Regions from separate parts of the Peribacillus sp. JNUCC41 genome, predicted to be linked through region 3. Evidence: a T-box and tRNA genes for the amino acid it is inferred to sense, from the RefSeq annotation. Region 3 holds a T-box; the other regions hold tRNA genes.
What was found. The T-box of region 3 lies ahead of thrS (threonine--tRNA ligase). A T-box ahead of a tRNA ligase gene usually reads a tRNA of that ligase, here a tRNA-Thr.
Positions count from the first base shown of each region.

Region 1: it encodes a tRNA-Thr, which carries the amino acid that the T-box ahead of thrS (threonine--tRNA ligase) is inferred to sense. The anticodon was not compared.
Region 2: it encodes a tRNA-Thr, which carries the amino acid that the T-box ahead of thrS (threonine--tRNA ligase) is inferred to sense. The anticodon was not compared.

Region 1 is NZ_CP062163.1:1,237,048-1,241,167, forward strand. Features, by position in the region: gene JNUCC41_RS06100 (TraR/DksA C4-type zinc finger protein) at 1-669, shown strand, start outside; tRNA gene JNUCC41_RS06105 (tRNA-Glu) at 713-784, opposite strand; tRNA gene JNUCC41_RS06110 (tRNA-Ser) at 788-878, opposite strand; tRNA gene JNUCC41_RS06115 (tRNA-Asn) at 880-954, opposite strand; tRNA gene JNUCC41_RS06120 (tRNA-Ile) at 965-1,041, opposite strand; tRNA gene JNUCC41_RS06125 (tRNA-Gly) at 1,047-1,120, opposite strand; tRNA gene JNUCC41_RS06130 (tRNA-His) at 1,125-1,200, opposite strand; tRNA gene JNUCC41_RS06135 (tRNA-Phe) at 1,218-1,293, opposite strand; tRNA gene JNUCC41_RS06140 (tRNA-Asp) at 1,317-1,392, opposite strand; tRNA gene JNUCC41_RS06145 (tRNA-Met) at 1,399-1,472, opposite strand; tRNA gene JNUCC41_RS06150 (tRNA-Ser) at 1,576-1,668, opposite strand; tRNA gene JNUCC41_RS06155 (tRNA-Ile) at 1,690-1,766, opposite strand; tRNA gene JNUCC41_RS06160 (tRNA-Met) at 1,777-1,853, opposite strand; tRNA gene JNUCC41_RS06165 (tRNA-Ala) at 1,882-1,957, opposite strand; tRNA gene JNUCC41_RS06170 (tRNA-Pro) at 1,975-2,051, opposite strand; tRNA gene JNUCC41_RS06175 (tRNA-Arg) at 2,063-2,139, opposite strand; tRNA gene JNUCC41_RS06180 (tRNA-Leu) at 2,149-2,237, opposite strand; tRNA gene JNUCC41_RS06185 (tRNA-Gly) at 2,250-2,324, opposite strand; tRNA gene JNUCC41_RS06190 (tRNA-Leu) at 2,333-2,414, opposite strand; tRNA gene JNUCC41_RS06195 (tRNA-Lys) at 2,423-2,498, opposite strand; tRNA gene JNUCC41_RS06200 (tRNA-Thr) at 2,519-2,594, opposite strand; tRNA gene JNUCC41_RS06205 (tRNA-Val) at 2,605-2,680, opposite strand; rRNA gene rrf (5S ribosomal RNA) at 2,692-2,807, opposite strand; rRNA gene JNUCC41_RS06215 (23S ribosomal RNA) at 2,927-4,120, opposite strand, start outside.
Region 2 is NZ_CP062163.1:2,638,098-2,642,217, forward strand. Features, by position in the region: rRNA gene JNUCC41_RS12820 (23S ribosomal RNA) at 1-948, shown strand, start outside; rRNA gene rrf (5S ribosomal RNA) at 1,067-1,182, shown strand; tRNA gene JNUCC41_RS12830 (tRNA-Asn) at 1,192-1,266, shown strand; tRNA gene JNUCC41_RS12835 (tRNA-Ser) at 1,272-1,363, shown strand; tRNA gene JNUCC41_RS12840 (tRNA-Glu) at 1,373-1,447, shown strand; tRNA gene JNUCC41_RS12845 (tRNA-Val) at 1,463-1,538, shown strand; tRNA gene JNUCC41_RS12850 (tRNA-Met) at 1,642-1,715, shown strand; tRNA gene JNUCC41_RS12855 (tRNA-Asp) at 1,721-1,796, shown strand; tRNA gene JNUCC41_RS12860 (tRNA-Phe) at 1,808-1,883, shown strand; tRNA gene JNUCC41_RS12865 (tRNA-Thr) at 1,891-1,966, shown strand; tRNA gene JNUCC41_RS12870 (tRNA-Tyr) at 1,983-2,066, shown strand; tRNA gene JNUCC41_RS12875 (tRNA-Trp) at 2,077-2,150, shown strand; tRNA gene JNUCC41_RS12880 (tRNA-His) at 2,168-2,243, shown strand; tRNA gene JNUCC41_RS12885 (tRNA-Gln) at 2,279-2,353, shown strand; tRNA gene JNUCC41_RS12890 (tRNA-Gly) at 2,357-2,431, shown strand; tRNA gene JNUCC41_RS12895 (tRNA-Cys) at 2,440-2,513, shown strand; tRNA gene JNUCC41_RS12900 (tRNA-Leu) at 2,522-2,602, shown strand; gene JNUCC41_RS12905 (hypothetical protein) at 2,907-3,197, opposite strand; gene JNUCC41_RS12910 (hypothetical protein) at 3,580-3,786, opposite strand.
Region 3 is NZ_CP062163.1:601,512-605,631, forward strand. Features, by position in the region: gene thrS (threonine--tRNA ligase) at 1-1,516, opposite strand, end outside; T-box leader at 1,577-1,798, opposite strand; T-box leader at 1,829-2,053, opposite strand; T-box leader at 2,084-2,308, opposite strand; gene JNUCC41_RS02945 (DUF7010 family protein) at 2,458-3,063, opposite strand; gene JNUCC41_RS02950 (TetR/AcrR family transcriptional regulator) at 3,243-3,758, shown strand; gene JNUCC41_RS02955 (SDR family NAD(P)-dependent oxidoreductase) at 3,835-4,120, shown strand, end outside.

The sequences.
Region 1 (4,120 bases), 640 kb from region 3:
GATGAACAATCCGTTCTGGATAAAAGCCAGACCGAATCCGTAGGGGAATTATCATCCTATGATAATCATCCTGCTGATCTTGGTACCGAATTATTCGAGATGGAACGGAATCAAGCACTCGATGAGCATGCACAATCCGAAATGGAGAAAATCGATGAAGCTTTGAAAGCCATGGAAGAAGGCTCGTATGGCCATTGTAAAACCTGCAATAGGGAAATCCCCATCGAGAGGCTTGAAGCGATCCCAAGCACCCTCTACTGTGTCGAGCATGCTCCAGAACGGTCAATTTCACAAGACCGGCCTGCGGAAGAGGATATACTAATCCCATCCATGGGTGATCATTTTGAAAATCGTCATGGAGTCGAAATGGTGGATAAAGAAGATAGCTTTGGTGAAGTTGCCAAATTCGGTACATCCGAAACACCATCCGATTACACAGGCGATCATGACAATTATAATGATCTATATAAAACCGAGGATGAAACGAACGGGTTTCCTGAAGACTATGAAGGTTATGCCGCAAATGATATCGAAGGAAAAAATAGAGTGAACATACCGAACAAAAACCAAAAGGTATATGAAGATACACTGGAGGAAGAAAATATAGAATCCAATCTTGGAGACATTCCCTATAAACAAAAAGATAGTTATATCAATGAAAAGAAATGAAAAAAAAAGAAGCATACATTCATGTATGCTTCCCTTTTTGTTATGACCCGTACGGGATTCGAACCCGTGTTACCGCCGTGAAAGGGCGGTGTCTTAACCGCTTGACCAACGGGCCAACTGGCGGAGAAGGAGGGATTTGAACCCTCGCGCCGCTCGCGCGACCTACACCCTTAGCAGGGGCGCCTCTTCAGCCTCTTGAGTACTTCCCCATGGCTCCGCAGGTAGGACTCGAACCTACGACCGTTCGGTTAACAGCCGAATGCTCTACCACTGAGCTACTGCGGAACAATAAATATGGTGGGCCTAAATGGACTCGAACCATCGACCTCACGCTTATCAGGCGTGCGCTCTAACCAGCTGAGCTATAGGCCCATATTTGGAGCGGGTGAAGGGAATCGAACCCTCATCATCAGCTTGGAAGGCTGAGGTTTTACCACTAAACTACACCCGCGAAATGGGGCGACTGATGGGAATCGAACCCACGAATGCCTGAACCACAATCAGGTGCGTTAACCACTTCGCCACAATCGCCGTAATTTTTCAGAATATGGTGGCTCAGGACGGAATCGAACCGCCGACACAAGGATTTTCAGTCCTTTGCTCTACCGACTGAGCTACTGAGCCACATATGTATTGAATTTTAAAAATGGCGGTCCCGACGGGAATCGAACCCGCGATCTCCTGCGTGACAGGCAGGCATGTTAACCGCTACACCACGGGACCTAATAATTGCGGGGACAGGATTTGAACCTGCGACCTTCGGGTTATGAGCCCGACGAGCTACCGGACTGCTCCACCCCGCGACGGTAATAATGAAACGATTTGCATCAAGTTTTCGTGTATAACGTTTCGTCCGCATCCTTTATGTAAGGGTGTTTCAAAACAACTTGCTGCTTTTTGAAAAAATGGAGGAGGTAGAGGGATTCGAACCCCCGCGGGATTTGACTCCCCTGTCGGTTTTCAAGACCGATCCCTTCAGCCGAACTTGGGTATACCTCCATGGCTTTTAAAAAGTGAATATGGTGGACCTTGTAGGACTCGAACCTACGACCGGACGGTTATGAGCCGTCTGCTCTAACCAGCTGAGCTAAAGGTCCTTATATTTATTGGTAGCGGCGGAGGGGATCGAACCCCCGACCTCACGGGTATGAACCGTACGCTCTAGCCAGCTGAGCTACACCGCCAATATAATATAAGTTTCTGATTGAAAAATGGTGGAGCCTAGCGGGATCGAACCGCTGACCTCCTGCGTGCAAGGCAGGCGCTCTCCCAGCTGAGCTAAGGCCCCATTCATTAAAAATCACGTGGTCGGGAAGACAGGATTCGAACCTGCGACCCCTTGGTCCCAAACCAAGTGCTCTACCAAGCTGAGCTACTTCCCGCAATAAAAACATGGTGCGCCCGGCGGGAGTCGAACCTACAACCTTCTGATTCGTAGTCAGATGCTCTATCCAATTGAGCTACGGGCGCATATTATGATGGTGCCGAGGACCGGAATCGAACCGGTACGGTAGTCACCTACCGCAGGATTTTAAGTCCTGTGCGTCTGCCAGTTCCGCCACCCCGGCACATACGAAAAGTGGAGCGGAAGACGGGATTCGAACCCGCGACCCCAACCTTGGCAAGGTTGTATTCTACCACTGAACTACTTCCGCATGAAAGATGCGGGTGAAGGGACTTGAACCCCCACGCCTTGCGGCGCCAGATCCTAAGTCTGGTGCGTCTGCCAATTCCGCCACACCCGCATATAAAATGGTGAGCCATGAAGGATTCGAACCTTCGACCCTCTGATTAAAAGTCAGATGCTCTACCAACTGAGCTAATGGCTCGTGCTTGTACTATTTTAAAATGGTGCCGGCAAGAGGACTTGAACCCCCAACCTACTGATTACAAGTCAGTTGCTCTACCAGTTGAGCTACACCGGCAGGTGTAAAATGGTGGAGGATGACGGGATCGAACCGCCGACCCTCTGCTTGTAAGGCAGATGCTCTCCCAGCTGAGCTAATCCTCCATATGAAACCTGCTTGGCGACGTCCTACTCTCACAGGGGGAAACCCCCAACTACCATCGGCGCTGAAGAGCTTAACTGCCGTGTTCGGAATGGGAACGGGTGTGACCTCTTCGCTATCGTCACCAAACAATGTTAACATTTTTTCAAGACATATATTATTATAACGTCTTTTTGAGAAAATGCAAGAAGAAATTTTCATTCCTTCAAAACTAGATAATAAGAAGGTATTTCATTTTTTTTAAAGCGTTGGTTAAGTCCTCGATCTATTAGTATCAGTCAGCTCCACATGTCGCCACGCTTCCACCTCTGACCTATCAACCTGATCATCTTTCAGGGATCTTACTAGCTTGCGCCATGGGAAATCTCATCTTGAGGGGGGCTTCATGCTTAGATGCTTTCAGCACTTATCCCGTCCGCACGTAGCTACCCAGCTATGCCTTTGGCAAGACAACTGGTACACCAGCGGTGCGTCCATCCCGGTCCTCTCGTACTAAGGACAGCTCCTCTCAAATTTCCTGCGCCCGCGACGGATAGGGACCGAACTGTCTCACGACGTTCTGAACCCAGCTCGCGTACCGCTTTAATGGGCGAACAGCCCAACCCTTGGGACCGACTACAGCCCCAGGATGCGATGAGCCGACATCGAGGTGCCAAACCTCCCCGTCGATGTGGACTCTTGGGGGAGATAAGCCTGTTATCCCCGGGGTAGCTTTTATCCGTTGAGCGATGGCCCTTCCATGCGGAACCACCGGATCACTAAGCCCGACTTTCGTCCCTGCTCGACTTGTAGGTCTCGCAGTCAAGCTCCCTTGTGCCTTTACACTCTACGAATGATTTCCAACCATTCTGAGGGAACCTTTGGGCGCCTCCGTTACTCTTTAGGAGGCGACCGCCCCAGTCAAACTGCCCACCTGACACTGTCTCCCACCCCGATAAGGGGCGCGGGTTAGAATTTCAATACAGCCAGGGTAGTATCCCACCAACGCCTCCACCGAAGCTAGCGCTCCGGCTTCTCAGGCTCCTACCTATCCTGTACAAGCTGTACCAAAATTCAATATCAGGCTGCAGTAAAGCTCCACGGGGTCTTTCCGTCCTGTCGCGGGTAACCTGCATCTTCACAGGTACTATAATTTCACCGAGTCTCTCGTTGAGACAGTGCCCAGATCGTTACACCTTTCGTGCGGGTCGGAACTTACCCGACAAGGAATTTCGCTACCTTAGGACCGTTATAGTTACGGCCGCCGTTTACTGGGGCTTCGGTTCAAAGCTTCGCTTGCGCTAACCTCTCCCCTTAACCTTCCAGCACCGGGCAGGTGTCAGCCCCTATACTTCGCCTTGCGGCTTCGCAGAGACCTGTGTTTTTGCTAAACAGTCGCCTGGGCCTATTCACTGCGGCTTTTCTGGGCTATTCACCCTAAAAAGCACCCCTTCTCCCGAAGT
Region 2 (4,120 bases), 2.0 Mb from region 3:
TAAGTTCCGACCCGCACGAAAGGTGTAACGATCTGGGCACTGTCTCAACGAGAGACTCGGTGAAATTATAGTACCTGTGAAGATGCAGGTTACCCGCGACAGGACGGAAAGACCCCGTGGAGCTTTACTGCAGCCTGATATTGAATTTTGGTACAGCTTGTACAGGATAGGTAGGAGCCTGAGAAGCCGGAGCGCTAGCTTCGGTGGAGGCGTTGGTGGGATACTACCCTGGCTGTATTGAAATTCTAACCCGCGCCCCTTATCGGGGTGGGAGACAGTGTCAGGTGGGCAGTTTGACTGGGGCGGTCGCCTCCTAAAGAGTAACGGAGGCGCCCAAAGGTTCCCTCAGAATGGTTGGAAATCATTCGTAGAGTGTAAAGGCACAAGGGAGCTTGACTGCGAGACCTACAAGTCGAGCAGGGACGAAAGTCGGGCTTAGTGATCCGGTGGTTCCGCATGGAAGGGCCATCGCTCAACGGATAAAAGCTACCCCGGGGATAACAGGCTTATCTCCCCAAGAGTCCACATCGACGGGGAGGTTTGGCACCTCGATGTCGGCTCATCGCATCCTGGGGCTGTAGTCGGTCCCAAGGGTTGGGCTGTTCGCCCATTAAAGCGGTACGCGAGCTGGGTTCAGAACGTCGTGAGACAGTTCGGTCCCTATCCGTCGCGGGCGCAGGAAATTTGAGAGGAGCTGTCCTTAGTACGAGAGGACCGGGATGGACGCACCGCTGGTGTACCAGTTGTCTTGCCAAAGGCATAGCTGGGTAGCTACGTGCGGACGGGATAAGTGCTGAAAGCATCTAAGCATGAAGCCCCCCTCAAGATGAGATTTCCCATGGCGTAAGCTAGTAAGATCCCTGAAAGATGATCAGGTTGATAGGTCAGAGGTGGAAGCGTGGCGACATGTGGAGCTGACTGATACTAATAGATCGAGGACTTAACCAACGCTTTAAAAAAATGAAATACCTTCTTATTATCTAGTTTTGAAGGAATGAAAATTTCTTCTTGCATTTTCTCAAAAAGACGTTATAATAATATATGTCTTGAAAAAATGTTAACATTGTTTGGTGACGATAGCGAAGAGGTCACACCCGTTCCCATTCCGAACACGGCAGTTAAGCTCTTCAGCGCCGATGGTAGTTGGGGGTTTCCCCCTGTGAGAGTAGGACGTCGCCAAGCTTATATTGTTCCGCAGTAGCTCAGTGGTAGAGCATTCGGCTGTTAACCGAACGGTCGTAGGTTCGAGTCCTACCTGCGGAGCCATTATTGGAGAGCTGTCCGAGTGGCCGAAGGAGCACGATTGGAAATCGTGTAGACGGGTAACCCTGTCTCAAGGGTTCAAATCCCTTGCTCTCCGCCATTTATACCTGGCCCGTTGGTCAAGCGGTTAAGACACCGCCCTTTCACGGCGGTAACACGGGTTCGAATCCCGTACGGGTCACCATTTAGACAACATATTGGAGGATTAGCTCAGCTGGGAGAGCATCTGCCTTACAAGCAGAGGGTCGGCGGTTCGATCCCGTCATCCTCCACCATTATTCAATAAGATCAGGTTGTTTCTCTATAAAGGATTGATCATTCATCCCCTTGAAACGCTCAACACGAAAACTTGATTCATAATAGTAACATTAATACCGTCGCGGGGTGGAGCAGTCCGGTAGCTCGTCGGGCTCATAACCCGAAGGTCGCAGGTTCAAATCCTGTCCCCGCAATCTATGGTCCCGTGGTGTAGCGGTTAACATGCCTGCCTGTCACGCAGGAGATCGCGGGTTCGATTCCCGTCGGGACCGCCATTTTATTGTTTGGCTCAGTAGCTCAGTCGGTAGAGCAAAGGACTGAAAATCCTTGTGTCGGCGGTTCGATTCCGTCCTGAGCCACCATAGTAGTGCCGGTGTAGCTCAACTGGTAGAGCAACTGACTTGTAATCAGTAGGTTGGGGGTTCAAGTCCTCTTGCCGGCACCATGTTTCATCCATATGCGGAGGGGTAGCGAAGTGGCTAAACGCGGCGGACTGTAAATCCGCTCCTTCGGGTTCGGCAGTTCGAATCTGCCCCCCTCCACCATCTTTCTTACAGGGGTATAGTTTAAAGGTAGAACAGAGGTCTCCAAAACCTCCAGTGTGGGTTCGATTCCTACTACCCCTGCCAATTTCAATCCTATAATGGCGATTGTGGCGAAGTGGTTAACGCACCTGATTGTGGTTCAGGCATTCGTGGGTTCGATTCCCATCAGTCGCCCCATTTAATAAAACATGGTATAATGATTACAACGTTAATGGGCTATAGCCAAGCGGTAAGGCAACGGATTTTGATTCCGTCATGCGAAGGTTCGATCCCTTCTAGCCCAGCCATATGCGAAAGTAGTTCAGTGGTAGAATACAACCTTGCCAAGGTTGGGGTCGCGGGTTCGAATCCCGTCTTTCGCTCCAAAAACGTTGGCGGCATAGCCAAGCGGTAAGGCAGAGGTCTGCAAAACCTTTACCACCGGTTCGATTCCGGTTGCCGCCTCCAACATACATGCCGGTGTGGCGGAATTGGCAGACGCGCACGACTCAAAATCGTGTTCCTCTGGAGTGCCGGTTCGACCCCGGCCACCGGTATCACGAATAGCGAAGAATCGCTATTACAAAAAGCTTCACACTTAATTGTGTGAAGCTTTTTTGTGTTTATGGCGCACTATAACATATGTACAAATAATGTGCGGGATTATTGTGCATTGATTTTTCATCACTCAAGAATGGAGGCGATACATGAATTTAGGTGCCACAGATATTGTGGGGAGTGATAAGAAATATTTAAAAATTATTTGATCAGCAATAGTATAGAGTACGTTTGTTCTAATGATGAAAATAAAAAACGAATGGAAAGAGCATTAACTCTCCCATTCGTTCCAAAACAATAAATTTAGATTTCAATATTGATTGCATTTAGCTCCGCTTCCGTATAGCCAGAAGAGGATAGTGCGATTTCAATTTCTTCGGCAGCCTTATAATCAAATAATTTAAATTTAGACATTAAAGCGAAAGCATTTTGATTTTCAATTGCCAGGGCAACAGCTTCCACGTCTTGCAGTAGCTTCAGGTCTTCAATGTAGAATTGAGCGGTTCTCATCGCTAAATACTCATTCATTGTAGTCGAATTGTAGAAAAGATTTGTTAAAGTGGTGATTGCGTTAGGAACGAAAATCTTATTCATACTTACCCCTCCAATATTCTTAATATTCTGTCATTAATTCATTTCTAGTATGAGTCACGATAAAAATGTTGTCAATCTTTATCTTATGAGCATTTTAACTCACCAAATGAAAGTAAATCCGTACCAAATTGATAAAACGAAAACAGGCTATTACAAAGGCAAAAGTGATTGGGAATGAATGCTGCTGAGTTTATGAAACGAACCAACTTACATGTGACATGTTGATTTAAGCTAGATTAATAGGTCTGGTTGAGCATCAAAAAGCCAATGTCACAAGTGGCACGATTAAGAAGAATGTTTTAGAATTTTTTTAGAGATTCTTTCATTGATGATTTCCTTTCTTTGTTTAAAATTATCGAAAGGCTTGTAAAACAACAGATCCTTATTGACTGTGAAGAAGGAGGGCTTCCACATTACGCAGCTCTCCGAATGAAACACTATCAGCCACAATTATTTGCAATGTTCTCGTAGCTGTCATTCGTTTGTCTGGATGCTTCATTTGTAGATGCTTTTGTATCGCTCGGAATAGTTCATTATTTTCTGGACGGTTGGCGTTATAGATTTCTTGTAAACTCTTCGATTTTCCCATGGCTTTTCCTACTTTCCATAAGTGTGAAAGACATATGAAAGCTTAATATTATTCGTATGTCTATATTTCCGTCTGAGCACGTCTAATTCCTTCTTTTTTCAATTAAATCTTCTTTAAAGAACAGGGAAGTTGCTCCTGACTTTTTTACATGGCGTTAGCTTAGCTGTCTTACTGCTTGACTGTTGCCTGTATATGTTGTTGTTTTCCTTTGTCTTTAACACGACCAAAGCAATGCAGAATCATGTTCTGCATTGTGTTGTTAGAATGTTCATATTGAGACATGTAGCACTAGTCCGTTATCAACCAGGAAATTAGCTCTTTTAACCTTACTTCT
Region 3 (4,120 bases):
CCGGACGAACTTTTTCATTATTTTCATCGATGTAAGTCAGATCAAATTTGTCGGGCATTTGAAAATCAAGTTGGATTGTTGCACATTGATGGCTTCGTTTTAATGCATCTTTAATATGAAAATCAATTTTCGGTCCATAAAATGCCCCGTCCCCTTCATTTACTTGATAATGTATCCCGATGCTTTCCAGAACATTTTTCAAGGCTGTTTCAGAAGCTTCCCAAAGGGAATCATCACCCATTGAATCCTCTGGACGCGTCGAAAGCTCAACGGAATACTCGAATCCAAAAGTGCGGTACACCTTATCGATCAGATGAAACACTTGTTTAATTTCACTTTCGATTTGATCCTGCCGAACATAGATGTGGGCATCATCCTGACAAAATGTACGGACACGCAGCATCCCGTTCAATGCCCCGCTATATTCATGACGGTGGACTTGACCGAATTCGGCCATTCGAATGGGTAAATCCCTGTAAGAATAAAGACTGTTTTTAAAAATGAGCATATGCCCCGGACAGTTCATTGGCTTCATCGCGAATTTTGTTTGATCCACCTCAGTGAAGTACATATTCTCATGGTAATGATCCCAGTGACCCGATTGTTCCCATAACCGCTGGTTCATCATGAAAGGAGTCCGAACTTCGTCGTAATCAGCTTCAGTCTGAAGCTCCCGCGAAAATTTCTCCAATTCATTTCTAACGATTTGCCCTTTCGGTAAATAAAACGGCATTCCAGGGGCTTCTTCCGAAAACATGAATAGCTCCAACTGCTTTCCTAATTTACGGTGATCGCGTTTGGCCGCTTCTTCCAGGAATTCAAAGTGTTCCTGTAGATCCTTTTTCTTTCGGAATGCCACGCCATACACCCTTTGAAGAACTTCATTTTGATTGTCTCCCCGCCAATAGGCACCAGATACATGAGTCAATTTGAACGATTTTACAAATGATGTGGATGGAAGGTGCGGTCCTCTGCAAAGATCGACGAATTCCCCCTGTTGATAGATCGTTAATTTTTCACCATTAGGGATGCTCTTTGCAATATCCAACTTGAATGACTCCCCTCTGCCCTCGAATAACTTCACAGCTTCTTCATAAGTCACTTCGACCCTTTTTATTTCTAGATTTTCACTTATGATTTGTTCCATCTCTTTTTCAATAGCTTGTAGATCTTCTGGGCTCAAAGGATGGTCTAACTTAAAATCATAGTAAAAACCATCTTCCACGACTGGCCCCATTCCTAATTCCACATCTCGGTACAATCTTTTCACTGCCTGTGCCAAAACATGCGCCGCTGTATGTCGTAATACTTGTAATCCTTCTTCCGAATCCAGAGTCAAGATCGACAGTTCGGCATCCTCATTCAGCTTGTGACATAGATCAACCAGTTGCTTGTCCAGTGTTCCTGCCACTGCCTTTTTCCTTAAACTTGAGCTGATGGACCCTGCCACGCCTTCCACTGTCATCCCAAGCGGATATTCCTTTTGCTGCCCATCCGGGAATTGAACTTTAATCATTTTTTCACCCATCACATAAACACCCCTTTTTTAGTAATAAAAAAACGCACTCATCCCTATGTAAGGGACGAGTGCGTTTACCCGTGGTTCCACCCAATTTCCCATAAGCAAGTAACACTCATGGCTCTGGAGCTTGTAACGCAGCTAGACGATATCAGTTACTTTTGTTCACCGATATTGCTCAAAGGCGGTAAATCAGTTTCCTAAGCCAGGAAGTTCGCAGCTAACCCTTCCCTCTCTGAAGACCGTAAAAATGATTCATGTCCTTATCATGGCACTAATTATAATAATAAAAAACGCACCCATCCCTAAGTAAGGGACGAGTGCGTTTATACCCGTGATTCCACCCAATTTCCCATAAGCAAGTAACACTCATGGCTCTGGAGCTTGTAACGCAGCTTAGACGATATCAGTTACTTTTGTTCACCGATATAGCTCAAAGGCGGTAAATCAGTTTCCTAAGCCAGGAAGTTCGCAGCTAACCCTTCCCTCTCTGAAGACCGTAAAAATGATTCATGTCCTTATCATGGCACTAATTATAATAATAAAAAACGCACCCATCCCTATATAAGGGACGAGTGCGTTTATACCCGTGATTCCACCCAATTTCCCATAAGCAAGAAACACTCATGGCTCTGGAGCTTGTAACGCAGCTTAGACGATATCAGCTACTCTTGTTCACCGATATAGCTCAAAGGCGGTAAATCAGTTCCCTAAGCCAGGAAGTTCGCAGCTAACCCTTCCCTCTCTGAAGACCGTAAAAATGATTCATGTCCTTATCAATGCTTCTAAAAATGTAAATGGATTTTTATATTGTTATATATATTACAATATATTCCCATAAGTGACAACCCCAATTTTATAATTCTCAGATTCTTGACCTGGATGAAAAATAAATCAAAATGAAAAACCCGTTCGCCATGACGGGTTTTTTGATTGATTCAATCTTCATCGACTATCGTTAGACTTGAATTCTTTATTCTAAGCCATAGCGTAAGTCCAGTGATCCAGAGAATTAGCGCGCATCCAAAGCCGAGCAAAGATAACGGTGCAAGGATTTGATGCTCCCCAAACATGACAGTGTCTGGCACAATAAGCAATGTGATAAGCGCCAATAAACAGAGAAGCACTCCTGTTGCATAGTAAACCTTGATTTGGAAAAGTGACGCCAAAGGTAAAAAATGAATCCCTACAATAATGGCGATGACTCCCGGTATAAGATCGGTCTGATTGATCAAGTTACAGATGACAATGGCAATCCCAATCAGCAAACCTTCGGCAATGAAGACCATATTAAACAAGAATCCGATACGCTTCAGACGCCTAGCCCCATCTCCTGAAACTTGATTGGACATTTTTTGTGATGCATGAATTAATGAAATGCCGCCGATAACCATTATGATTCCCACGAAGATGGCTGCGAGTTCCATGTAAGGAAACCCCCACCCCTGCAATCCCATTACACCGGTACCTGCCCACAGCGTACCGAAGAACGCCATGAAAATGACTCCAATTCCAGAACCGCGAAACGCCTCTTTCATCCTCATTTTCCTTTCATCCACAGTAATAAAAGTACATAGAATAATAGTATTGCTTACCCTCCCCAATTATTCAGCTGCAAAAAAAATGATTTTAATACCTTATTGCAAAAATCACCATACTGCGATATTATGATATTAATTAGTGATTGATTAATCACTAATTAATGAAATTATGGAGGATACCAATGGCCAGACCAAAAAAAGAGAACCGAAAAGATGACATTCTGGAAGCTGGTTTGGAGGTTTTTGCAGATAAAGGCTATTACAATACAACGACTGCCTTAATTGCCGAAAAAGCCGGCATCTCCCAGCCATATGTGTTTAAATTCTTTAAAACTAAAGAGGAGTTATTCGTAGCGGCCCTGGATCGGGCATACGAAAGGATCCTTGAAGCTTTTAAAATTGAAACAGGACCCGAAGACCTTGTTAACCATATGATCCAGGTATATGAAGAATTGACTGAATCCAATCCCAATGAAATTGCCTTGCAGGTCATAGGACTTTCAGTGACGGAAGACGCAATAAGAAATTCTACGCAGAAAGGGTTAGCAAGCATTAGAAATCACACACTTGAAAAATTTCAATCTGCCGGAATTCCGAATGCAGAGGACCAAGTGACCACCTTCCTGGCGAGGGGGATACTTTGCAATATTTCCCACTTCATCAATATGCCCGAGCTTATAGATGGCGGGGGCAGGTAAGAACCGATTTTCATCGGTTTCTTATTTTGAATGTTTATTTAGTGATTGATCAATAAATTAAAAGGGGATGTAAAATATGAAGAAAGCTATTGTGTTAGGAGCAACTGGCGGATCAGGTCAAGTCATTGTTTCAGAATTGTTATCAAGGGGCACAGAAGTCATTGCTTTCGGGCGTTCAAGAAGTAAGCTAGAGCGATTAATGAAAGAGCATGATCATTCGCAACAATTATCATACAGAATCGGTGACATCTTTGATTACAAAACCATTGTTGAGGCTGCAGAAGATGCGGAAGTCATTTTCCAATGTGCCAACGTTCCCTATCAAGAGATGGCTTTAAAACTCCTTTTACTTGGGGAAAGTG